2 regions of the Pseudomonas sp. Fl5BN2 genome follow, and region 2 is predicted to be linked to the other one. Evidence: predicted binding sites of a transcription regulator. Region 2 holds the regulator's gene; the other holds the start of a gene.
What was found. Region 2 encodes sigma-54, which starts transcription at its own class of promoters, with help from an activator protein. Its sites were predicted from a motif close to ANTGGCATNNANNTTGCTNT; they were not measured.
Positions count from the first base shown of each region.

Region 1: a site for sigma-54 is predicted at 6,468-6,487, ahead of GV819_RS28000 (pilin). Genes of this name have one in related genera too.

Region 1 is NZ_JAAARL010000026.1:35,404-47,362, forward strand. It holds gene acs (acetate--CoA ligase) at 1-137, shown strand, start outside; gene GV819_RS27980 (oxygenase MpaB family protein) at 191-1,057, shown strand; gene GV819_RS27985 (class I SAM-dependent rRNA methyltransferase) at 1,181-2,197, shown strand; gene GV819_RS27990 (DUF748 domain-containing protein) at 2,303-5,215, shown strand; gene GV819_RS27995 (BON domain-containing protein) at 5,409-5,765, opposite strand; gene GV819_RS28000 (pilin) at 6,005-6,421, opposite strand; gene GV819_RS28005 (type II secretion system F family protein) at 6,753-7,970, shown strand; gene GV819_RS28010 (prepilin peptidase) at 7,973-8,845, shown strand; gene coaE (dephospho-CoA kinase) at 8,842-9,465, shown strand; gene yacG (DNA gyrase inhibitor YacG) at 9,462-9,665, shown strand; gene GV819_RS28025 (hypothetical protein) at 9,685-9,900, opposite strand; gene GV819_RS28030 (energy-coupling factor ABC transporter permease) at 9,964-10,653, opposite strand; gene GV819_RS28035 (FAD/FMN-containing dehydrogenase) at 10,650-11,117, opposite strand; gene GV819_RS28040 (DUF1780 domain-containing protein) at 11,274-11,903, shown strand.
Region 2 is NZ_JAAARL010000005.1:148,136-160,094, reverse strand. It holds gene GV819_RS08855 (ZIP family metal transporter) at 1-227, shown strand, start outside; gene GV819_RS08850 (HPr family phosphocarrier protein) at 256-528, opposite strand; gene rapZ (RNase adapter RapZ) at 545-1,402, opposite strand; gene ptsN (PTS IIA-like nitrogen regulatory protein PtsN) at 1,405-1,869, opposite strand; gene hpf (ribosome hibernation-promoting factor, HPF/YfiA family) at 1,882-2,187, opposite strand; gene GV819_RS08830 (RNA polymerase factor sigma-54) at 2,267-3,760, opposite strand; gene lptB (LPS export ABC transporter ATP-binding protein) at 3,943-4,668, opposite strand; gene lptA (lipopolysaccharide transport periplasmic protein LptA) at 4,668-5,213, opposite strand; gene lptC (LPS export ABC transporter periplasmic protein LptC) at 5,200-5,772, opposite strand; gene GV819_RS08810 (KdsC family phosphatase) at 5,782-6,306, opposite strand; gene GV819_RS08805 (KpsF/GutQ family sugar-phosphate isomerase) at 6,306-7,280, opposite strand; gene GV819_RS08800 (ATP-binding cassette domain-containing protein) at 7,545-8,354, shown strand; gene mlaE (lipid asymmetry maintenance ABC transporter permease subunit MlaE) at 8,354-9,151, shown strand; gene mlaD (outer membrane lipid asymmetry maintenance protein MlaD) at 9,151-9,618, shown strand; gene GV819_RS08785 (MlaC/ttg2D family ABC transporter substrate-binding protein) at 9,630-10,283, shown strand; gene GV819_RS08780 (STAS domain-containing protein) at 10,280-10,585, shown strand; gene GV819_RS08775 (BolA family protein) at 10,716-10,955, shown strand; gene murA (UDP-N-acetylglucosamine 1-carboxyvinyltransferase) at 10,978-11,959, shown strand, end outside.

The DNA of each region.
Region 1 (11,959 bases), on a different contig from region 2:
AAACTCGCTCTGGCAAGATCATGCGGCGTATCCTGCGCAAGATCGCCTGCAACGAACTCGATAGCCTGGGTGACACCTCGACCCTGGCAGACCCCAGCGTAGTGGAAGGTCTGATCGACAAGCGCCTGAACGCTTGAAACCGGCGCGGCGATGGCCGCGCCCCTTTTTCCAATATCCGCACCGAGCTGTCATGGAATTCATTCGCAGCCGTATCGAAAAGCAGGTCATGAGTTTGTCTGGCCTGTCCCTGGGTCAGCTCGACCTGGAAAATCCCAAGGGTGATCCTGGCCTGTTCGGACCGGAGTCAGTCAGTTGGCAAGTACACGCCGACTTCGGCAGCATGTTGATTGGCGGCATCAGCGCCCTGCTGATGCAAGCCCTGCACCCACTGGCCCTGGCCGGAGTCTGGGATCACTCGAATTTTCGCCAGGACATGATCGGTCGTCTGCGCCGTACGGGGCAGTTCATTTCCGGCACCACTTTCGGTTCGCGCCAGGACGCCGAGTGGCTCATCGACAAGGTACGCACCATTCACCTGCAGGTTGTCGGCACGGCTCCCGATGGCCGGCCTTATGCCGCCAGCGACCCGGACTTGCTGACATGGGTGCATGTGGCGGAAGTCAGCAGTTTTCTTGCTGCTCACCTGCGCTACCTCAACCCCCATCTGTCGGGGGCTGACCAGGATCGCTACTACAACGAGATTGCCCTGATTGCCGAACGCCTCGGCGCCCGCGATGTACCACGCTCACGACAAGCCGTGGCCGATTACCTGCAAGCCATGCGCAGGCAATTGCTCTGTGACGAACGCAGCCGCGAAGTACTGCGCCTGCTGCTCGCGGCTCCCGCCCCTAGCCGCCTGGCCAAACCCTTTGGTGCCTTGATGATGCAGGCGGGTATCGACCTGCTGCCGGACTGGGCCAGCGCCATGCTCGAGGTCAACCAGAACCCGCTGCAACGCCAGTTGATTCGTGCCAGCGTCAAGCGCAGTACACCGATGCTGCGCTGGGCAGTACGCGACAGTTCAGTGCATCGGGCAAAACGGCGCATGGGGCTGTAAGGCGTCGGCTTGCCAACACAAGCTCACCTGCGCCGGTCAACCGAACGCCATCCGGCCACTCCTACAACAGGCACGACGCTGGTAGACTGCGGCGCCTTATTCCTCTGCTCCAAGGCGCCCTGCATGTCTTCCTTGAATCAGGCGCTGCGCGCCGCCCTCGATCACCGTCAGGAACTGCTCGCCGAACTGCATCAGCAGGGCACTGACTGCTACCGCCTGTTCCATGGCAGCCAGGAAGGTGCCGGCGGCCTGACCATCGACCGCTATGGGCCACAACTGCTGGTGCAAAGCTTTCACCAGGCCCTGGAACGCGACGCCTTGCTGCAACTGCACGAGACCATCAATCAACGGCTGAACCTGTCCACCCTGCTGGTCTACAACGATCGCTCCCGGGGCAACTCGCGTATCGACCGTGAAGACTCGGTGTACCACGCTGAAGAGCACGCTCTGGAAGATCTCGTCGGCCACGAGTGGGGCTTGAACTACCGGGTCCGCGGGCGGCATGCCGGGCAGGACCCGCTGTTGTTTCTCGACCTGCGCAACGCCCGCGGTTGGGTCAAGCAGCACAGTGCTGGCAAAAGCGTGCTCAACCTCTTCGCCTATACCTGCGGTGTCGGCCTCAGTGCCGCAGCCGGGGGAGCCCGGGAGGTCTGCAACCTGGACTTCGCCGAAGGCAACCTCGCGGTCGGACGAGAAAACGGCCAGCTCAACCCGCAGTTGCCCGAGATGCAGTTCGTACAATCAGACTACTTTCCGGCCATCCGCCAACTGGCCGGCCTGCCCATCAGCCAGCGGCGTGGGCAGAAGCTGCCCAGCTATCCGCTCCTTGAACAACGCCAATACGACCTGGTACTGCTGGACCCGCCCGCCTGGGCCAAGAGCGCATTCGGCACCGTCGACCTGTTGCGCGACTACCAGAGCTTGCTGAAACCAGCGTTGCTGGCGACGGCAGAGGATGGCGTACTGATCTGCTGTAACAACCTGGCCAAGGTCTCGATGCAGGACTGGCGCGAACAGGTGCTGCGCTGCGCCGACAAAGCCGGGCGGCCAGTACGTGAATGCCAGGTCCTGGCCCCAGCTGCGGACTTTCCTTCCCAGGATGGCCAGCCGCCGCTGAAAACCCTGATCCTGCAACTTTGACCAAGGGTAAGAAATCTGAACAATCCTGAAGACTGTGATGGTTTCGGAACCGTAAACGCGTGCCATACTCCAAGGCACTTCCGATTCAGATAGATGAAGCCTCGCATGACCAAAGGATTGATTCGCGCTCTCGGCGCCTTGTTGACCGCTCTCGCCCTTTACAGTCTGCTGGGCTTTCTAATATTGCCGGGCATCGCCTTGCGGGTGGCCAATCAGCAACTGGCCAACTACGCCACGACCCCGGCCCATATCCAGCGCATCGAACTCAACCCCTTCAGTCTGGAGCTGACTCTCTGGGGCCTGTCTATCGGAGAGCCAGGCAAGGAACAAGTGGCATTCGAACGCCTCTATGCCAACCTTCAGCTGGACAGCCTCTGGACCCGTGCGCTGCACCTGGCAGACATCGAGCTGGACCAACCCAAGACCGAGATCCTCTTCGACAAGGAAGGCAAGCTCAACCTCCTGGCCCTGTTCAAGCTGCCCGCCAGCGAGCCAACCCCGAGCGATCCCAACGCCAAGCCGTTCCCGGTACGCATCGAGCGTATCAAGCTGGCTGGCGGCTACCTGCACTTTCAGGACCTGCGCCCTAGCGAGCCCATCGAGTTCATCTACAACAAGCTCGAATTCGAACTGAAGAACCTCAGCACCCTGCCTGATGACAGCGCCGATATGACCCTGGTGGCTACCGGCCCCGAAGGCGGCCAGATCGACTGGAGCGGCAACTTCAGCGTCACCCCGCTGACTTCCGAAGGCACCTTGAAAGTCACCGACGGCAAGATGAAAGCCTGGTGGCCCTATGTTCGCGATGCAGTGCCGCTGGTACTGGAAGACGGCGTAGTGAACCTCAGTACCCACTACAAGTTCAGCCTGGCCAAGGAAACCGAACTGCTGCTGGACAATACTTCGATCAGCATCGCGCCGTTCGCGATCAAGGCTCCGGACGGTCGCCCACTGGCACGCCTGGAACGCCTGGACGTCAGCGAAACCACGTTGGACCTGGCCAAGCAGCAAGTGATTGTCGGCAAGATCAGCAGCCAGAAGCTGGAAACCTGGGCCGCCCGGGAAGCCGACGGCCAGCTGGACTGGCAGAAACTCTTTGCCAGCCAACCAGCCAAGCCTGCAACAGCGTCTCAACCAGCCACTGCCGAGAGCCCCAAGGAACCGGCAGCGCCGAGCAAGCCCTGGCAGGTGCTGCTCAAGGACGTAGAACTGCGCAATTATCAGGTGCACCTGGCCGATCGTCAGGCCAAACCGGCCGTGGCCCTGGAACTCGGTCCACTGAACCTGGACCTGAAGAACTTCGATAGCCTCAACCAGTCGCCCTTCACTCTCAAGCTCGACACCGGCCTGGGTAAACAAGGCAAGGTCAGCGCCAGCGGCGAGGTCAATCTCAACCCCATCACCGCAAAGCTCAAGGTGCAGACCAAGGACATCGACCTGCGTGTCGCCCAGTCCTACATCAGCCCGTTCATTCGCCTGGAACTGCGTAGCGGCATGCTCGGCAGCGATCTGGCGGTGGACTTGAAGAAGGTCGAGCCGCTGACCTTCAGCGTCACCGGCCGGGCCGAGGTGGAGCAGTTGCACACCCTGGATACTCTCAAGACCCGCGACTTCGTAAAGTGGAAGCAGGTGGTGGTAGAAGGCCTGAACTATCAGCACGGTGACAGCCTGAGCATCAGCCGGGTCAACCTGACCCAGCCCTACGCACGCTTCATCATCAACGATGACCGCACCACCAATATCGATGACCTGCTGATTCCCCAACCCGAGAGCAGCAAGCCCGCAGCGAAGCCGGCCCCGAGCACCAGCAAGGCGCTGGGCATCCACATCGGTGAAATCGCCATCAACGACGGTTCAGCCAATTTCGCCGACCTCAGCCTGACACCGAACTTCGCTACTGCCGTCCAGCAGCTCAACGGGCATGTCGGCACCATCGACAGCCGCCAGGCCAAACCGGCGGAAGTGGACGTCAAGGGCAAGGTCGACCGTTATGCACCGGTGACCATCAAGGGCAGCGTGAACCCCTTCGACCCAATGGCCGCCCTGGACATTGCCACCAGTTTCAAACGGGTAGAGCTGACCACCCTGACGCCCTACTCCGGGAAGTTCGCCGGTTTCCGCATTCGCAAAGGCCGACTCAACCTCGATCTGCACTACATGATCACCAATGGCCAACTCAAGGCCGAGAACAAACTGGTGGTAGAGCAACTGCAACTGGGGGAAAAGGTCGATAGCCCGGACGCCGTGGACCTGCCAATCCGTCTGGCGGTGGCCTTGCTGAAAGACACCGACGGCAAGATTTCCATCGAGCTGCCCATCTCTGGCGACTTGAACAACCCACAGTTCAGCGTCATGCCGATTGTCTGGCAGACCCTGCGCAACTTGGTACTGCGCGCGGCCGAGGCACCGTTCAAGTTCATCGGCGGCCTGATCACTGGTGGCGGCTCGGAAGATCTGAGCAATGTGTCCTTCGCCCCAGGTTCCAGCGAACTGAGCAAGGAATCCGAGTCGGCCCTGACCACCTTGGCCAAGGCCCTCAAGGAGCGTCCGGCCCTGCGCCTGGAGATCGAAGGCACCAGCGCCCAGAGCAGCGATGGCCCACTGATCGCCCAGCAGCGCCTGGAGCGGGAATACCAGTACAACTACTACAAGATTCTGCAACGGCGCGGCGACAAGGTCCCGGCCCAGGCGTCCTTGTTGCAGGTACCCGAAGGCGAGAAAGCCCCGTTGCTGGAAGGCATCTACCGCACCCGCTTGAAACAGCAGCCTCCTGCCGAATGGACCCAGCTCAGCCGTGACGAGCGCACTGCCAAGCTGCGTGAAGGCCTGATCAAGTTCTGGAGCGGCAGTGACGTGTTGCTGCGCCAGCTGGGCCAGGAGCGGGCCAGTAGCATCAAGGACTTCCTGGTGGACAAAGGCCAGTTGGCCGACGACCGGGTCTACTTCATCGATGCCAACCTGGGCCAGGCCGAAAGCGATGGCAAGGTAATCACCCCGCTGCATCTGGATAGCGAATGAGGTGTACACCAGGCTCAAGCGAGCATGGTCATGTATTTCCTCCGCCCAATAGAACAGGCCCCGACACAATGTGCCGGGGCCTGTAATGATCACATCCTTGTGATCGTCCGCATGAACCCATTAAAGAAGCGGCAGACGTATCGCTCAACTCGTCTGCCGCCCCCTCTCCCTGTCCAGGCGAGAAGCTTGTGGATTACTCGGCTTTCAGGCCATCAGCGGATACCGCCTTCACGCCTTTGATTTTCTTGGTGATCGCCACTGCAGTAGCTTTTTGCGACTCGGTGATGGCGACAGTGGACGACAACGACACGACGCCCTTGTTGGTTTCGACCTTGATATCGGTGCCAGGAATGCCTTTCTCGGTTACCAGATCGCTTTTCACTTTAGTGGTGATCCAGGTATCAGAGGTTGCCTCTTCGGCCTTGGTCATTTCACCGGCAGCCACAACCATTGGCGACTGAGTGCTTTGAGTGGTCTGCGCAAAAGCTGCGTTGGCCAGAGTCAGGGTCAGAGCGGTAGCAGTTGCAGCAGCGATAGCGAACTTCTTCATACGAGTAACTCCTGTTCTTTTAGAAAGCCTGCGCCGTGTCCTGGCAGCAGGGTTATGAGGAATATTGCAGGTGCTGTGCCAAGTCCAGAAAACAATAAATATTGTTATAAATCAATTACTTATGAAATACACAAAAACCCGGACTCATGCAAAATGCATGACCGCTCGCCGTTCTGCATGCAAGTTGCGGTTTTTCCGCAACCGACTGACAAGCCGGCACCGGCCTCGCAGGCCAGGGCTCAAACCTCATCCACAGCACAACCTTTGGGCACATAGTCGGCCTCCACGCTGGTGCTGCAGATCCACCCCGAAGTCGCCGAGCGGGTCAGCGTCAGGGTCTTGTTCAACACCGGCCCCGGGGCATTGAGGATCGTGCAAGCAATGCTTCCTTCGCCGGAGGCCGCATTGCCCTCGGCACTCATCCGGCAATTCGAAGTCAGGGCTGTGCCACCGGCCAACGTCAGGGTCGGGTCGATCCCTTGGTTCAGCAGATCCTCGATGTTGACCTTCAGGGCCGAGGCTTCAGCCAGCGCGGCAATCACCTTGGCCCGCGCCTGATACTTGGAATACAGCGGCATCGCCACCATGGCGAGAATGCCGATGATCGCCACCACCACCAGCAATTCGATCAGGGTAAAAGCGGATTGATTCTTCATGGGCTGCCTCCTGGCATGAACGAAAGTTGCATGATCAGCAAGGCTTGAAGCACGCCCTGTGCCAGCACCGCACCCGCGGGATACGTGACCTGCAAGGGCGATAGCCCATGGCCTTGAGCGCAAGGAGTCGCACAAACTGACAAATTCCGTCACTCCCTGACCCTATTCGGCAGGTGCTAGGCAGCTAGGCTTCAACAGGCCAATGGCAACCCGACGGCCAGGCCGATGCCCCTGTCGGGACACGTATGGGGAGCATTGGCGATCTATCGCCTGCTCAATATTCGTGGGGCACACCGGCCCTGAAACCCACCGTTTCATCAAGGATCGAACCATGGCGGTAAGAGCACCCGCAGCCAGTGTCTATCTCTGGCAAGGCACCGACAGTCAGGGCCAGACAATCAGCGGCGAACTGAGCGCGGTGAATCCGGCGCTGATCAGGGCACGACTGCGCAAGCAGGGCATCACCCCAACCCGGGTCAGACGCAAGCCAAGGGCCTGGCTCCGACTGGGTCAGCGGATCAAGGCCCAGGAGATTGCCCTGTTCACCCGGCAGTTAGCGACGCTGATGCAGGCCGGTGTGCCGCTGCTGCAATCCTTCGAGATCATCGCCGAGAGCTTCGATCACCCCCAGATGCGCCAGCTGCTGGTCAGCCTCAAACGCGACATTGAGGCTGGCTCCAACCTGGCCACCGCACTGCGCAGGCACCCACGCTATTTCGACGAGCTGTATTGCAACCTGTTGGAAGCCGGCGAACAGGCCGGGGCTTTGGATACCCTGCTGGAAAGGGTCGCCACCTATAAGGAAAAGAGCGCGAACCTCAAGGCCCGACTGAAGAAGGCCATGGTCTATCCCCTGGCGGTGGTCGGCGTAGCGATCATCGTCAGCAGCATCCTGTTGCTCAAGGTCGTCCCTCAGTTCCAGAGCCTATTCGCCAGTTTCCACACAGAACTGCCATTGCTGACCCAATGGGTCATTGCCCTCTCGCATTTCATTCAGCGCCACGGTGGGCTGTTGCTGGCCGGCAGCCTGGCAACCGGGCTGGGAGTGCGCTGGGCGTATCGACGCTCATCACGATTGCGCGCAGGCCTGGATGTCAGTCTGCTGCGGCTGCCCCTGGCCGGCCCCTTGCTGCACAAGTCAGCGGTGGCTCGCTATGCCCGCACCCTGGCCACCACCTTCGCTGCCGGTGTCCCCCTGGTACAGGCCCTGGAGTCAGTGGCCGGGGCCAGTGGCAATCAGGTCTTCGGGCAAGCGGTCGAGCGCATCCGCCATCAGGTTGCCAGCGGCATGCAATTGAACTTTGCAATGCGCGCCAGCGGCGTCTTCCCTACTATGGCGATCCAGATGACGGCCATCGGCGAGGAATCCGGCACCCTGGATCATTTGCTGGAAAAAGTCGCAACGCACTATGAGGTCGAGGTGGACAACCTGGTGGACAGCCTGACCAGCCTCATGGAGCCACTGATCATGGTCATTCTGGGCAGTATCGTCGGCACCCTGGTGGTCGCCATGTACCTGCCCATCTTTCAACTTGGTACAGCGATCTGAACATGTCCCTGACTGAAGTCCTGACCCTTTACCCCCTGGCATTCGTGGTGTCGGCCCTAGTACTGGGACTGATCATCGGCAGCTTTCTCAACGTGCTGGTATGGCGCCTGCCAAAGATGCTCGAACGTGACTGGCGAGCCCAGGCCCACGAAGTACTGGGGCTGCCACCTGAGCCCGCGGCTGCCCCCTACAACCTGCTGCTGCCCCACTCCCAGTGCCCGCACTGCACGCAGCCAATCCGCCCCTGGGAAAATATCCCGTTGCTCAGTTATCTGTGGCTGCGCGGTCGCTGCTCGCACTGCAAGACCGGCATCAGCCTGCGCTATCCGCTGACCGAACTGGCGTGCGGCCTGATCTCGGCATTCGTTGCCTGGCACTTCGGCTTCGGCTGGCCGGCGGGCCTCTTGCTGATATTGAGCTGGGGGTTGCTGGCCATGGGCCTGATCGACGCCGATCACCAGTTGCTGCCGGACGTACTGGTGTTGCCGCTGCTGTGGCTGGGATTGATCGCCAACAGCTTCGGCCTGCTGGTCAGCCTGGAAGATGCCTTATGGGGCGCGGTGATCGGCTACCTGTTCCTGTGGTCGGTGTTCTGGCTGTTCAAGCTGCTGACCGGCAAGGATGGCATGGGCCACGGCGACTTCAAGCTGCTGGCGATGCTCGGGGCCTGGGGTGGCTGGCAAATTCTGCCACTGACCTTGCTCCTGTCATCCCTGACAGGGGCAATCCTTGGCACTGTCATGCTACGCCTGCGCCAGGCAAAGACCTCAACGCCGATCCCCTTCGGCCCCTTTCTGGCCATTGCCGGCTGGATTGCCTTGCTCTGGGGTGGTCAAATAACCAACTTCTATTTGCAGTTTGTCGGTTTCCAATGACTCGCTCCGTAAACACACCCTGGACCCTAGGTCTCACCGGCGGCATCGGCAGCGGTAAAAGCGCCGCCGCCCAGCACTTCATTGACCTGGGAGTGCACGTGATCGACGCCGATCACGCCGCTCGCTGGGTGGTGGAACCCGGCCGTCCGGCCCTGGAACAGATTGCCCGACACTTTGGTGACGGTGTGCTGCAGGCCGACGGCCAACTGGACCGCTCGGCCCTACGCAAGCTGATTTTCGAAGTCCCCGAGCAACGCCGCTGGCTGGAGGCCCTGCTGCACCCATTGATTGCCGAGGAGATCGTCAACCATCTGGCCCGTGCCGAATCGCCCTACGCGATTCTGGTGTCGCCGCTACTGATCGAGTCCGGCCAATCGCGGATGACCCAACGGATTCTGGTGATCGATGTACCGCAGCAACTGCAGATCGAACGCACCCTGCAGCGTGACCAGATCAGCCAACAGCAGGTCCAGGCGATCCTCCAGGCCCAGGCCAGCCGCGAGGAGCGCCTGCGTCACGCCGACGATGTGCTGGTCAACGACCGCGACCACGCCTGGTTGCGCAGCGAGGTCGAACGCCTGCATCACTTTTACCTAACTTTGCGTGGAGGCCAGTCATGAGCCAATCCCTGACCGTCGAATGCCCAACCTGTGGCGCCCCCGTGGAATGGACCGCGGCCAACCTCAACCGGCCTTTCTGTTCTGACCGTTGCAAACTGATCGACCTAGGAGCCTGGGCTGCCGAGGAGCACAAGATTCCGGTGAGCCCGGATGCCGAGGACGACCTGTTCTCCGAAGAGCTGCCGCCCCGCGCTCACTGAGTGCTCAGTCTGACGCCAGTCAGGGCCGCATGAAGCTGTAGTCCTGATCGTCGTCGAGGTTTTCCGCGAGGAACTGCAACTCGTCCGCCAGGTCTTCAATACTGCGCACGCTCTTGCTCTGCTGCACCACCGCACTGAGCAGGGCGCGCAAGCTCAACCCTGGCTCGAACCCTTCCTGCTGGGCACCTTGCAGACTGTCACGCACTTCCTGCCGCGCCCACTGGTAGACACTCATGATCGCACTCCTGAGATTTTTGCCGAGCATGCAGCCCGGCCGAAACCTCGGGGTTGATATGGATCAAGGGCGCGGTTCCTCGTCTTTCCAGGGCGCGGCCAGGTACCGGGTGCGATTGAAGGTTTCCAGCCATTCCGGGCAGAACACCACCAGGGCACTGATCACCATGCCGTTGATGAACGCCTCCGGAAAAATGATCAGCCATAGATAGCCGACGAAGTCTTCCAGCCACTCAGGCATGACGAAACGCTCGTCGAACCACAAGAGCCCAAGGCCACATAGCAGGCACAACAGCGCCGACAGTGCCGCGGCAAAGAACCCGGAACAGAAGATATACACGAAGGGATTACGCGGCTGGGCCCGCTCCACCAGCCAGGCACAAGCCTCGGTCACCGCCACCGGCAGCAGAATCAGCAGAACGCCATTGACCCCTAGCGCCGCCAGGTCCTGGCGGCCCAGAGCCAACAATCCAAGTTGCGCAATCAAACCTCCAACTATCGCCAGCGGCCAGTCCAGCAGCAAGGTCACCGCGGTCATGCCGATGAAGTGGTAGGACACTCCGGTATCGAAGTCCCGACGAACCAGCCACAGCAGGAACAAGGCGAATACCGTACCGAACAGCAGATGCTGACGACGACTGTCGGTGAACAACTCGACCCACGGCGCCCGCCACACCGCCCAGAGCAGCAGCGGCACATACAGCAGCCAACCGAAGATCAGGCTCTGCGACGACAGCAGTGCCGAACTGATCATGGCTGGAGCCGCTCCAGGGCCTCAGCCAACTGCTCGGCGGTAGCGTATTCCTGCCGGCCAACCAGTTGGCCCTCTTGCAGTTGCAACCACAGGACCTTGTCCTCGGCGCCTGGGTAACGCGGAACCACCCGGCCGTCCCGGTCGAGCATCACCCGATAGGGATAGTCACGCATGGCCGGTACCGCGAACATCTTGGCAATCAGTGTCGGCATACGCTGGATATCCGCGACAAAGATGCCATGGCGCGCCTGCAGATAACCCTTGGGCTGGTCCTTGAGCGCCGCATTCACCACCTTGGCCGCGTCCATGCTACGCGCCACCAACAGGACCTTGGCCTGGCTATCGAGGCTGTAGGCCTGATCGTACTGATCGAGCAAGGTCCAGGGCGCCAGACGCTCGCCGATTTCAAGGGCCTGGGCCCATAACGGCAACAGGCCCAGCAACAGAATTGACCAGCGCTTCACGGCACACTCCTTATTGATCGATTGCACGGCAAACAGTCTACACCGCCCCTGACCAGGCTCCAGCACGGTCCATAAGTACCTCAGAACAGCGCCTTCGGACGCTTTTTTCCAAGGCCCTGGTTTTTAAGGTCACATTTGGGCGCTAAGCTTGGGGATATGGATGACTCAGATTTTTTGCGCCTGCTTACCATCCAGGCCGAACAAGCCAACGCGTTCCTGTCCAATGCCCGCAAATGGGAGCGTGAGCGTTGGGTCTGCCAGCGCCTGCTGCAAGGCCTGAATATTCCCTACCGCAATGACGAGTTCACCGCCGCCGGGCAGGAGCCGCCGGATGTGCTGTTTCGCGAAGCCAGCTTCGAAGTGTTTTTCGTTCTAGACGAAGGCCGTCGGCTCAACGATGAATGGCGTGTTGAACTGCAACGCCGACGCAGTGCGTTTTCCCTGAGCCAGCTGGTACGCCGCGAAGCCAAGCCCAAGCGCATCCCGGCCAACGAATTACTGCTGCGCCTGGCGCCGACCTTGCGCAAGAAAGCCCACAACTACCAGGAGCGTGGGATGAACCTCGGGGAGCTGGACATCATTGCCTTCGCAGCCCTGAAGCGCGAAGTGCTGGACCTGAACAGCCACTTCCCGCCGCCCACCGAATACCTGCGCCAGGGCTGGCGCTCGTTATCCCTGGTGGGGCCGACCTTCGCCCGGGTACTGTTCGCGCACCCGGATGCTCCGGAGTTTCTGCGCAATAACCTGGGGCGCAGCATCGTTTTCGACGTCGGCATCAGTTTGTAAAACCCGTCAATCAGCCTTGCGTGGGCATGGCGGAATTTGCTCGGCAATGGTAAAAA
Region 2 (11,959 bases):
CTTCAGGCTTGGTAGAGCCGGTCTTTGCCTTGCTCTGCGCCTGGCTGGTCAGTTTGGCAGAGGTGCTTTTACCTTTGGGGCTGGCCCTGGCGGCTGGTGCCATGCTGTTGGTGGTGACTCATGAAGTGATCCCCGAGTCCCGGCGCAATGGTCACGAAAAGCTCGCCAGCCTCGGCTTGTGTATCGGCTTTTGTCTGATGATGGTGATGGACACGGCGCTCGCCTGAGTGCCGCATGCGAGTGGTCCGGCGAGGGCTACTCGCCTTCGTCGAAGTAGTTGTTGATCAGTTTCACCAGCGCATCCAGTGCCTCTTGCTCTTGCTCACCCTCGGTTTTCAGGTGGATTTTGGTGCCCTTACCGGCAGCGAGCATCATCATGGCCATGATGCTCTTGCCATCAACCATGGTTTCCGGGGTTCTGCCGGCGCGAATCTGACAGGGAAACTGCCCGGCCACACCGACAAATTTGGCAGAGGCACGGGCATGCAGGCCCAGCTTGTTGATGATCTCAATTTCCAGAGCTGGCATCGCGGGGTAGATCCTTTCAGCTAAGGTCGCGGTGGCGAACCTGGACGTTCTTCAGGGATTTTTGCAGGACCTGGCCGAGACGCTCAGTCAGGTACACGGAGCGGTGGTGCCCGCCAGTGCAGCCAATGGCAATGGTTACATAGGCGCGGTTGCTGGCGGCAAAGCGCGGCAACCACTTGAGCAGGTAGCTGGAGATGTCCTGGAACATCTCTTCGACATCAGGCTGGGCGGCCAGGTACTCGGCCACGGGAGCGTCCAATCCGGATTGGGCGCGCAGTTCAGGCTTCCAGTACGGGTTGGGCAGGCAGCGCACATCGAACACTAGATCGGCGTCTACCGGCATGCCGCGTTTGAAACCGAAGGACTCCACCAGGAATGCGGTGCCAGGCTCGGGCTGATTCAGCAACCGCAGCTTGATGGTATCCCGCAGTTGGTAGAGGTTCAGATTGGTGGTGTTGACCTTGAGGTCCGCCAGATCGACGATCGGTCCCAGTAACTGGGTTTCGTCGTGGATGGCTTCCGCCAGTGAGCGATTGGCGCTACTCAGGGGATGCCGGCGGCGGGTTTCCGAGAAGCGCTTGAGCAAGGTTTCTTCATCGGCGTCCAGATAGAGCACATCGCACTGGATATGCCGACTGCGCACTTCTTCCAACAGCTCGGGGAAGCGCGACAGGTGGCTGGGCAGATTGCGTGCGTCAATGGATACTGCCACCAGCGGTTGGGCCAGTTCAGTGTGAATCAACGCACGTTCGGCCAGCTCGGGCAGCAAGCCGGCTGGAAGGTTGTCGATGCAGTAGTAGCCGTGATCCTCAAGAACGTCGAGGGCGGTGCTTTTACCTGAGCCGGAACGGCCGCTGACGATGATCAAGCGCATGATTACTGACCGTTTTGCTCGTCCAGAACAACCTGATACAAGGCTTCGTTGCTGGTGGCACTGCGCAGCCGGTCACGGACTTCCTTGCGATCGAGCATGCTGGCGATCTGCCTGAGCAGTTCCAGGTGTGCGTCGGTGGCAGCTTCCGGGACTAGCAGGACGAACAGCAGATCGACCGGGGCGCCGTCGATGGCGTCGAAATCGATCGGTGCGTCCAGGTGCATCAGGGCACTGATGGGGGACTCGCAGCCTTTGAGGCGGCAGTGGGGAATCGCGATGCCGTTGCCAAAACCGGTAGAACCGAGTTTTTCACGGGCGATCAGGCTCTCGTAGACATCCTGCATCTCCAGATCGGGCACTTCACGGCTGATCAGGTTGGCAATTTGTTCGAGTGCGCGTTTTTTACTGCCGCCCGGCACGTTCACCAAGGAACGGCCGGGGGTCAGGATACTTTCAAGTCGGATCATGGGGGGAGAGTGTTAGCGACCCGTGCCTTGGAGAAGGTGGAGGTGCTTTTCCTTATGCTTTTTCAGTTGACGGTCAAGCTTGTCCGTGAGCAGGTCGATTGCGGCATACATATCGTCATGTTCTGCATTGGCGACGACCTCCCCACCGTGGATGTGCAAGGTGGCTTCGATTTTCTGCTTCAACTTCTCGACAGCCATGGTGACCTGCACATTGGTAATCTTGTCGAAATGCCGCTCCAGCCGGTCGAGTTTTTCGCCGATGTAAGCGCGCAGAGGTTCAGTCACTTCGAGTTGGTGTCCACTGATGTTGACTTGCATACAGCTTCTCCTTCGTTGCCAGTGCATAAAGCGGCAGGCTGGGTTGCCTGCCCCTGAAACGCTGTGGCCAGCCCTGCGGTCAAATCAACCGCTTCCGTTCGCTGGAAGGCGCAATCCCAAGGGATTCGCGATACTTGGCGACGGTACGGCGGGCTACCTGAATGCCTTGTGCCTCCAGTAAACCAGCGATCTTGCTGTCACTCAACGGCTTTTTCTGATTTTCCGCAGCCACCAGTTTTTTGATGATCGCGCGGATCGCGGTGGACGAGCATTCACCGCCTTCCGAGGTGCTGACGTGGCTGGAGAAAAAGTATTTCAGCTCATATATGCCCCGTGGGGTATGCATGAATTTTTGCGTGGTTACCCGGGAAATCGTCGATTCGTGCATACCCACCGCTTCGGCGATGTCATGCAGCACCAACGGCTTCATTGCCTCGTCACCGTACTCGAGAAAGCCGCGCTGGTGCTCGACGATCTGGGTGGCCACTTTCATCAGGGTTTCGTTGCGGCTCTGCAGGCTCTTGATGAACCAGCGGGCTTCCTGCAGTTGGTTGCGCATGAAGGTGTTGTCGGCGCTGGTGTCGGCCCGACGCACAAAACCGGCGTACTGGGCATTGACTCGCAGGCGTGGCACGGACTCCTGATTCAGCTCCACCAGCCAGCGTTCGTTGTCCTTGCGCACGATGACGTCCGGAACCACGTATTCGGCTTCGCTGGATTCGATCTGTGAGCCTGGACGCGGGTTGAGGCTCTGCACCAGCTCGATGACCTGGCGCAGCTCGTCCTCCTTGAGTTTCATGCGGCGCATCAGTTGGCTGTAGTCGCGGCTGCCCAGCAGGTCGATGTAGTCACTGACCAGGCGTTGGGCTTCGCTCAGCCAAGGGGTTTTCGTCGACAGTTGGCGCAATTGCAGCAGCAGGCATTCGCCCAGGTTGCGGGCGCCGATACCGGCCGGTTCGAATTGCTGGATGCGGTGCAGGACGGCTTCGATTTCGTCCAGCTCAATGTCCAGTTCGGGATCGAAGGCCTCGAGAATTTCCTCGAGGGTTTCGTCCAGGTAGCCCTGATTGTTGATGCAATCGATCAGGGTTACGGCAATCAGGCGGTCGGTGTCCGACATCGGAGCCAGGTTCAGTTGCCAGAGCAGGTGGCTTTGCAGGCTTTCACCGGCCGACGTGCGGGTAGTGAAGTCCCACTCGTCATCATCGCTGCTAGGCAGGCTGCTGGCGCTGGTCTGGTAGACATCTTCCCAGGCGGTATCCACCGGCAGTTCGTTGGGGATGCGTTCGCTCCACTCACCGTCCTCGAGGTTATCCACCGTAGGGGCGGTTTCCTGGTAGGAGGGTTCCTGGATCTCGGTGTTGGGCTTGGACTCGGTGTTGTCGGCCAAAGGATCGCTGTTGTCGAAGTCGTCGCCTTCTTCCTGGCGTTCGAGCATCGGGTTGGACTCCAGCGCTTCCTGGATTTCCTGTTGCAGGTCCAGGGTCGACAATTGGAGCAGGCGGATGGCCTGTTGCAGCTGCGGTGTCATCGTCAGCTGCTGGCCCATTCTCAGGACTAGCGATGGTTTCATGGCAGGGGCTTAACACCTTATTTGCCGGCGCACATGCGCCATCCACTACAGGGCGCCGGAGCGCCAAACATAAGCAAATTATATGCCTGAAACTGAAGTGTTTGCCTAGAGCGCTGTAACAATAAAGTTTGTAGGGAATTATTGTTCCCGGCGCTCTGGCGTCCAGCCCAACACCTCAGCCCTTACAGGCGGAACTCATGGCCCAGGTAGACTTCCTTGACCAGTTCGTTGGCCAGGATGGTCTCGGCATCGCCTTCGGCGATCAGTTGCCCGTCGTTGACGATGTAGGCGGTCTCACAGATGTCCAGAGTCTCCCGGACGTTGTGGTCGGTGATCAGTACCCCAATGCCCTTGGCCTTCAGGTGGTGGATGATCTGCTTGATGTCGCCAACCGAGATCGGGTCTACGCCGGCGAACGGTTCGTCCAGAAGGATGAACTTGGGGGCGGTGGCCAGGGCCCGGGCGATTTCCACTCGGCGGCGTTCACCGCCGGACAGGCTCATGCCGAGGTTGTCGCGGATGTGATTGATGTGGAATTCCTGCAGCAGGCTTTCCAGTTCCTGACGGCGACCGGCCTTGTCGAGTTCCTTGCGGGTCTCGAGGATGGCCATGATGTTGTCGGCCACCGACAGCTTGCGGAAGATCGAGGCTTCCTGGGGCAGATAGCCGATACCCGCGCGGGCGCGGCCGTGCATCGGTTGGTGGCTGACATCCAGGTCGTCGATCAGGACGCGGCCCTGATCGGCCTGGACCAGGCCGACGATCATGTAGAAGCAGGTAGTCTTGCCGGCACCGTTGGGGCCGAGCAGGCCGACGATCTGACCGCTGTCGATGGACAGGCTGACATCACGCACGACCTGGCGGCTCTTGTAGCTCTTGGCCAAGTGCTGGGCTTTTAGAGTTGCCATTACTGGGCCTTTTGCTCGTCGGTTTTCTTTTTCGGCTGGATGACCATGTCGATCCGCGGACGCGGCGCGGTGACCGAGGTGCCATTGGCGCGACCGGCGTTAGCCACTTGCTTGACGGTGTCGTAGACGATTTTCTCGCCTTCGGTGGTGTTGCCGTCGTTGATAACCTTGGCCTTGTCGATCAGTACGATGCGGTTCTGCTGGGCATGGTACTGGATGGTCACGGCGTAGGCCTGGACCGGTTTCGGGTCGGTCTGTTTCTGCAGTTGCTCGAAATACGCCAGGTTGCCCACGGAGGTCACCACGTCGATTTCGCCGGTTTTTGACCGGGTGATGGTCACGGTGTTGCCGGTGATCTTCATCGAACCCTGGGTGATGATTACATCGCCCTTGTAGGTGGCCACGCCATTCTTGTCATCGAGCTGGGCGTCGTCGGCCTGGATGCGGATTGGCTGTTGGCTATCGTTCGGCAGAGCCCAGGCGCTCACGCTTCCCAGTGCTGCGCCCAGACTGAGCAAAATCGGGAGGGTTTTAACGAGCCTCATACTGTCCTCTTACGTTCGATAGCAGGTTCATCCTGCCGTCTTTCAAATACGCTTTCATTCCCTTCGCCGTAGTCACGCCGCCGGCGCCGTCAATTCTAACGGCTTGCTCGGTCTGCGCATATTGCTTCTGCGGGAATACTGTCATGCGGGTCGTGGTGATCAGCAGGTTGCGATTTCTTTCGTCGGTGCGGGAAACCCGTACCGAATCGATCAATTCGACTTCAGTGCCGTCCGGGTTGACTTCGCCGCGCTCGCTCTGGACATGCCAGGGGAAGGTAGTGCCGCGGTACATCTGCAGGTCCGGTTTGGTCAGCAGGGTCACTTCGCTGGCCTTGACGTGCTCGACCTTGTCCGAGGTCATTTCATACTGCAGCTTGCCGTCGGGCAAATACTGCACGCTGCGGGCGTTGATCACGTAATAGTCGATGGCGTTTTCGTCGACCTGTACCACGGGCTTGTCGAGGAAACGTTCAGGGCTGATGTTCCAGTAACCGACCGCTGCAAACAGCAGGGCGATAGTCCCGAAGATCAGTATGTTGCGAATCTTTTTACTCAGCATTGGAAGGCTCTATAGGTAAGCGGCGTTGGCTGCTTCAAGGCGATCCTGGGCGCGCAGGATCAGCTCGCAGAACTCTCGGGCAGCTCCTTCGCCGCCGCGAGCCACGGTGGTGCCGTGGGCGTGTTCACGAACAAAACCCGCTGCGTTGGCGACCGCCATGCCCAGGCCGACACGGCGGATCACCGGCAGATCGGGCAGGTCGTCGCCCAGATAGGCGACCTGTTCATAGCTTAGGTTGAGTTGGGCAAGAAGTTCGTCCAGTACCACCAGTTTGTCTTCGCGGCCCTGATACAGGTGGGGGATCCCCAGGTTCTTGGCCCGACGCTCCACCACCGGGGTCTTGCGCCCGCTGATGATCGCGGTCTGCACCCCGGCCGCCATGAGCATCTTGATGCCCTGGCCGTCTAGGGTGTTGAAGGTCTTGAACTCGCTGCCGTCTTCGAGGAAGTACAGGCGACCGTCGGTCAGTACGCCGTCGACGTCAAAAATCGCCAGCTTGATGTTTTTACCGCGTTGCAGCAGGTCGGTATTCATTACATGACTCCCGCGCGCAACAGGTCGTGCATGTTCAAGGCGCCGATCGGCCGGTCTTCCTTGTCCACCACCACCAGGGCGCTGATTTTATGGTCTTCCATGATTTTCAGGGCTTCAGCGGCCAGCATATCGGCACGTGCAGTCTTGCCATGAGGGGTCATGACCGAGTCGATGGTGGCGTGATGAATATCAATGGCGCGATCCAGGGTGCGACGCAGATCGCCGTCGGTGAAAATCCCGGCCAGGCGGCCATCGTTTTCCAGAATGACGGTCATGCCCAAGCCCTTGCGGGTCATCTCCATGAGTGCGTCCTTGAGCAGGGTGCCCCGCTGCACGTGTGGCAGGTCGGAACCTTCGTGCATGACATTCTCGACCTTGAGCAGCAGGCGGCGGCCCAGGGCTCCGCCTGGGTGGGAGAACGCGAAGTCTTCGGCGGTGAAGCCGCGGGCTTCCAGCAGGGCCACGGCCAGGGCGTCGCCCATCACCAGGGCGGCAGTGGTCGAAGAGGTTGGCGCCAGGTTCAGCGGGCAGGCTTCGTGCTCGACGTGGACGTTGAGGTTGACATCGGCGGCCTTGGCCAGCGGGGACTCTGGGTTGCCGGTAAGGCTGATCAACTGGATGCCCAGGCGCTTGATCAGCGGCAGCAGGGTGACGATTTCGTTGGTGGAGCCGGAGTTGGAGAGGGCCAGGATCACGTCGTCACGGGTGATCATGCCCATATCGCCGTGGCTGGCCTCGGCTGGATGGACAAAGAAAGCCGTGGTGCCGGTGCTCGCCAGGGTGGCGGCGATCTTGTTGCCGACATGCCCGGATTTGCCCATGCCGACCACTACTACGCGGCCTTTGCTGGCCAGAATCATCTCGCAAGCGCGTACGAAATCTGCGTCGATATGGGGCAGCAAGCCTTCTACTGCCTGAAGTTCGAGGCGGATGGTGCGTTGTGCTGATTGAATCAGGTCGCTGGATTGGCTCATGTCTGAAATCGTATAGCCCGATGAAAAGGCGGCGATTATAGCGGTAATGAGCAAATCCCTCACGCAAGTTCGTCAGCCTTTGTCTACTGCTTGCTAGGAATCCTCCTATTTTGCCTGTCGTCGACCTGAACGGTGGCGGCTTCGGCCTTGGGGGCTCCGTATCAGCAGTGATATAGTTCGCCGCCAGTTCGGCCTGCCCAGAGGCATGTACTCCCGGCAGGGAGCCAAGCGTCCGAGTGATAGGCTGCATCGCAAGGAGTTTAGATGAGTGCCGATAACGCTTACGCGGTCGAGCTGAAGGGACTGTCCTTCAAGCGCGGTACGCGCAGCATTTTCAATAACGTGGATATTCGTATTCCGCGGGGCAAGGTCACCGGGATCATGGGGCCTTCCGGCTGCGGGAAAACCACCCTGTTGCGCTTGATGGGCATGCAACTGCGGCCCAGCGGCGGTGAAGTGTGGGTCAACGGCCAGAACCTGCCGACCCTCTCGCGCAGCGATCTGTTCGACGCGCGCAAGCAAATGGGCGTGTTGTTCCAGAGTGGCGCGCTGTTTACCGACCTCGACGTCTTCGAGAACGTGGCCTTTCCATTGCGGGTGCACACCCAACTGCCGGACGAGATGATTCGTGACATCGTCCTGCTCAAGTTGCAGGCAGTCGGCCTGCGCGGCGCCATCGACCTGATGCCCGACGAGTTGTCAGGCGGCATGAAGCGCCGGGTCGCCCTGGCCCGGGCCATCGCCCTGGATCCGCAGATACTCATGTATGACGAGCCTTTCGTAGGTCAGGATCCGATCGCCATGGGCGTATTGGTGCGCCTGATCCGTCTGCTCAACGATGCCCTGGGTATTACCAGCATTGTGGTTTCCCACGATCTTGCAGAAACCGCGAGCATTGCCGACTACCTCTATGTAGTGGGTGATGGCCAGGTACTGGGCCAGGGAACTCCCGAAGAACTGCTGGACTCCGATAATCCACGTATCCGTCAGTTCATGAAGGGCGATCCCGACGGCCCGGTACCGTTTCACTTTCCAGCGTCGGATTACCGCGCAGATCTTCTGGGGAAGCGCTGATGCGCAAAATATCGCTAATCGAGAGGGTTCGCCTCTTCGGTCGCTCGGGCATCGATGTCCTGGCGGTACTGGGGCGTTCCACGCTGTTCCTGTTTCATGCGCTGCTGGGGCGTGGCGGCATCGGCGGCAGTTTCGGCCTGCTGGTCAAGCAGTTGCACTCGGTGGGGGTGATGTCCCTGGTGATCATTGTCGTGTCCGGGATCTTCATCGGCATGGTGCTGGCGCTGCAGGGCTTCAATATTCTCTCCAGCTACGGTTCGGAGCAGGCGGTTGGGCAGATGGTTGCCTTGACCTTGCTGCGGGAGTTGGGGCCGGTGGTCACTGCGCTGCTGTTCGCCGGGCGTGCCGGTTCGGCGTTGACCGCGGAAATCGGCAACATGAAGTCCACCGAGCAACTCTCCAGCCTGGAGATGATCGGTGTCGATCCGCTCAAGTACATCATTGCGCCACGTCTGTGGGCCGGTTTCATTTCCCTGCCCTTGCTGGCGATTATCTTCAGTGTCGTGGGGATCTGGGGCGGTTCCTGGGTGGCTGTCGACTGGCTGGGGGTCTATGACGGCTCCTACTGGGCGAATATGCAGAACAGCGTGACCTTCACCGGTGATGTGCTCAACGGTGTGATCAAAAGTATTGTTTTTGCCTTTGTAGTGACCTGGATCGCCGTATTCCAAGGCTACGACTGTGAGCCCACCTCAGAGGGGATCAGCCGTGCCACTACCAAGACCGTGGTGTATGCCTCGTTGGCCGTACTCGGCTTGGACTTTATTCTGACCGCCTTGATGTTTGGAGATTTCTGATGCAAAACCGCACCCTGGAAATCGGTGTCGGCCTATTCTTGCTGGCTGGCATCTTGGCTTTGCTGTTGCTTGCCCTGCGGGTCAGTGGCTTGTCTCCGACAGCGAGCACCGATACTTATAAGCTTTATGCCTACTTCGACAATATTGCCGGTTTGACGGTCAGGGCTAAAGTGACCATGGCCGGCGTGACCATCGGCAAGGTCACGGCGATCGATCTGGATCGTGACAGCTTCACTGGCCGGGTAACGATGCAGTTGGAAAAACGTGTGGATAATCTGCCGACTGACTCTACTGCATCTATCCTGACTGCTGGCCTGTTGGGTGAGAAATACATCGGTATCAGCGTGGGCGGGGAAGAAGCCTTGCTCAAGGATGGTGGAACCATCCACGACACCCAGTCGTCGCTGGTACTGGAGGACCTGATCGGTAAATTCCTGCTCAATACCGTTAGCAAAGACGCCAAATGAGGAGTTTTTCGATGATCTCTACCTTGCGACGTGGTCTGTTGGTGCTGCTGGCGGCCTTGCCGCTGTTGGCCAACGCGGCGGGGACGCCTTCCGCGCATGATCTGGTGCAGGACACGACCCACCGTCTGCTCGCCGACCTGGCAGCCAATAAAGAGAAGTACAAGCAAAGCCCTAGCGAGTTCTACAACGCCTTGAACGGCATTGTCGGTCCTGTGGTGGACGCCGATGGCATCTCCCGCAGCATCATGACCGTCAAGTATTCGCGCAAGGCCACGCCGGAGCAGATGGCGCGTTTCCAGGAGAACTTCAAGCGCAGCCTGATGCAGTTCTATGGCAACGCCTTGCTGGAGTACAACAACCAGGGCATCACGGTTTCTCCGGCCAAGGATGAAAGCGGCACCCGTACCAGCGTTGATATGCAGGTCAAGGGCAACAACGGGGCGATCTACCCGGTGTCCTACACCCTGGAAAAGCTCAACGACGAGTGGAAAGTGCGTAACGTGATCATCAACGGCATCAATATCGGCAAGCTGTTCCGTGATCAGTTCGCCGATGCCATGCAGCGCAACGGCAATAATCTGGACAAGACCATCGACGGCTGGGCTGGCGAAGTGGCCAAGGCCAAGGAAGCTACCGAAGGCACTGCACAAAAGGCTGCGCAATGAGTGACTCCGCCGTACGCCTTGGTGATGCTGGAGAGTTGCTGATCAGTGGCGTGCTGGACTACCGCAGCGGCCCGGGCCTGCGCAAGCAGGGCCAGGCGCTGATCAAGTCGAGCCCGGCGTCGGCGCTGGTACTGGATTGCTCGGCGGTGGAAAAGTCCAGCAGCGTCGGTCTTGCCCTGTTGCTGGCGTTCATCCGTGATGCCCAGGGTCTCGGCAAGGCGGTGAGTATTCGTGCTCTGCCCGAGGACATGCGCGAGATCGCCGAGGTTTCCGGGGTGACCGAGATCTTCGCCCATCCCTAGCTTCAGAACCGTGTAACCCACATCTATATAGAAGCCCCCCGTCAGAGTCCTGCTATGCGGGGTTCGCAGGCGCGGGGCTTTTTTGTATGATGTCCGACCCGCGCGCACAGGGCGCCGATTGAGGTTGAGCATGCAGGCCAACGAAGTGAAGAGCTTTCTTGAAGGAAAGCTGCCCGAAGCTCAGGTAGAAGTTGAGGGCGAAGGCTGCAACTTTCAGCTGAACGTGATTAGCGACGAACTGTCGGCCTTGAGCCCGGTGAAGCGTCAGCAAAGCATCTATGCCCATTTGAATCCATGGATTGCCGATGGCAGCATCCACGCGATCACTATGAAATTTTTCAGCCGCGCGGCCTGGGCCGAGCGCACCTGAGCCCAAGGGCGTCGAGACTGTTATGGATAAATTGATTATTACCGGCGGCGTTCGCCTTGATGGCGAGATCCGTATTTCCGGGGCCAAGAACTCCGCGCTGCCGATTCTGGCGGCAACCCTGCTGTGCGATGGCCCGGTCACTGTGGCCAACCTGCCGCACCTGCACGACATCACCACCATGATCGAGCTGTTCGGTCGCATGGGCATCGAGCCGGTGATCGACGAGAAACTCAGCGTCGAAATCGACCCGCGCACCATCAAGACCCTGGTGGCCCCGTACGAGCTGGTGAAAACCATGCGCGCCTCGATCCTGGTACTGGGACCGATGGTTGCCCGTTTCGGCGAAGCTGAAGTGGCCCTGCCTGGCGGTTGCGCCATCGGCTCGCGTCCGGTGGACCTGCACATCCGCGGCCTGGAAGCCATGGGTGCGGTAATCGACGTCGAAGGCGGCTACATCAAGGCCAAGGCGCCTGAGGGTGGCCTGCGCGGCGCGAACTTCTTCTTCGATACCGTGAGTGTGACCGGTACCGAGAACATCATGATGGCCGCTGCCTTGGCCAAGGGCCGCAGCGTGTTGCAGAACGCCGCTCGCGAACCTGAAGTCGTGGACCTGGCGAACTTCCTGATTGCCATGGGTGCGAAGATTTCTGGTGCCGGTACCGACACCATCACCATCGATGGTGTCGAGCGCCTGCATCCGGCGATCTACAAAGTCATGCCTGACCGTATCGAAACCGGCACCTACCTGGTGGCCGCAGCGGTCACCGGCGGTCGGGTCAAGGTCAAGGACACTGATCCGACCATCCTTGAAGCAGTGCTGGAAAAACTCAAGGAAGCGGGTGCTGAAGTCACCACCGGCAGCGACTGGATCGAGCTCAACATGCACGGCAAGCGCCCCAAGGCGGTCAACGTGCGTACTGCGCCATACCCGGCGTTCCCGACTGACATGCAGGCGCAGTTCATCTCCCTGAATGCGATTGCCGAAGGCACTGGCGCAGTCATCG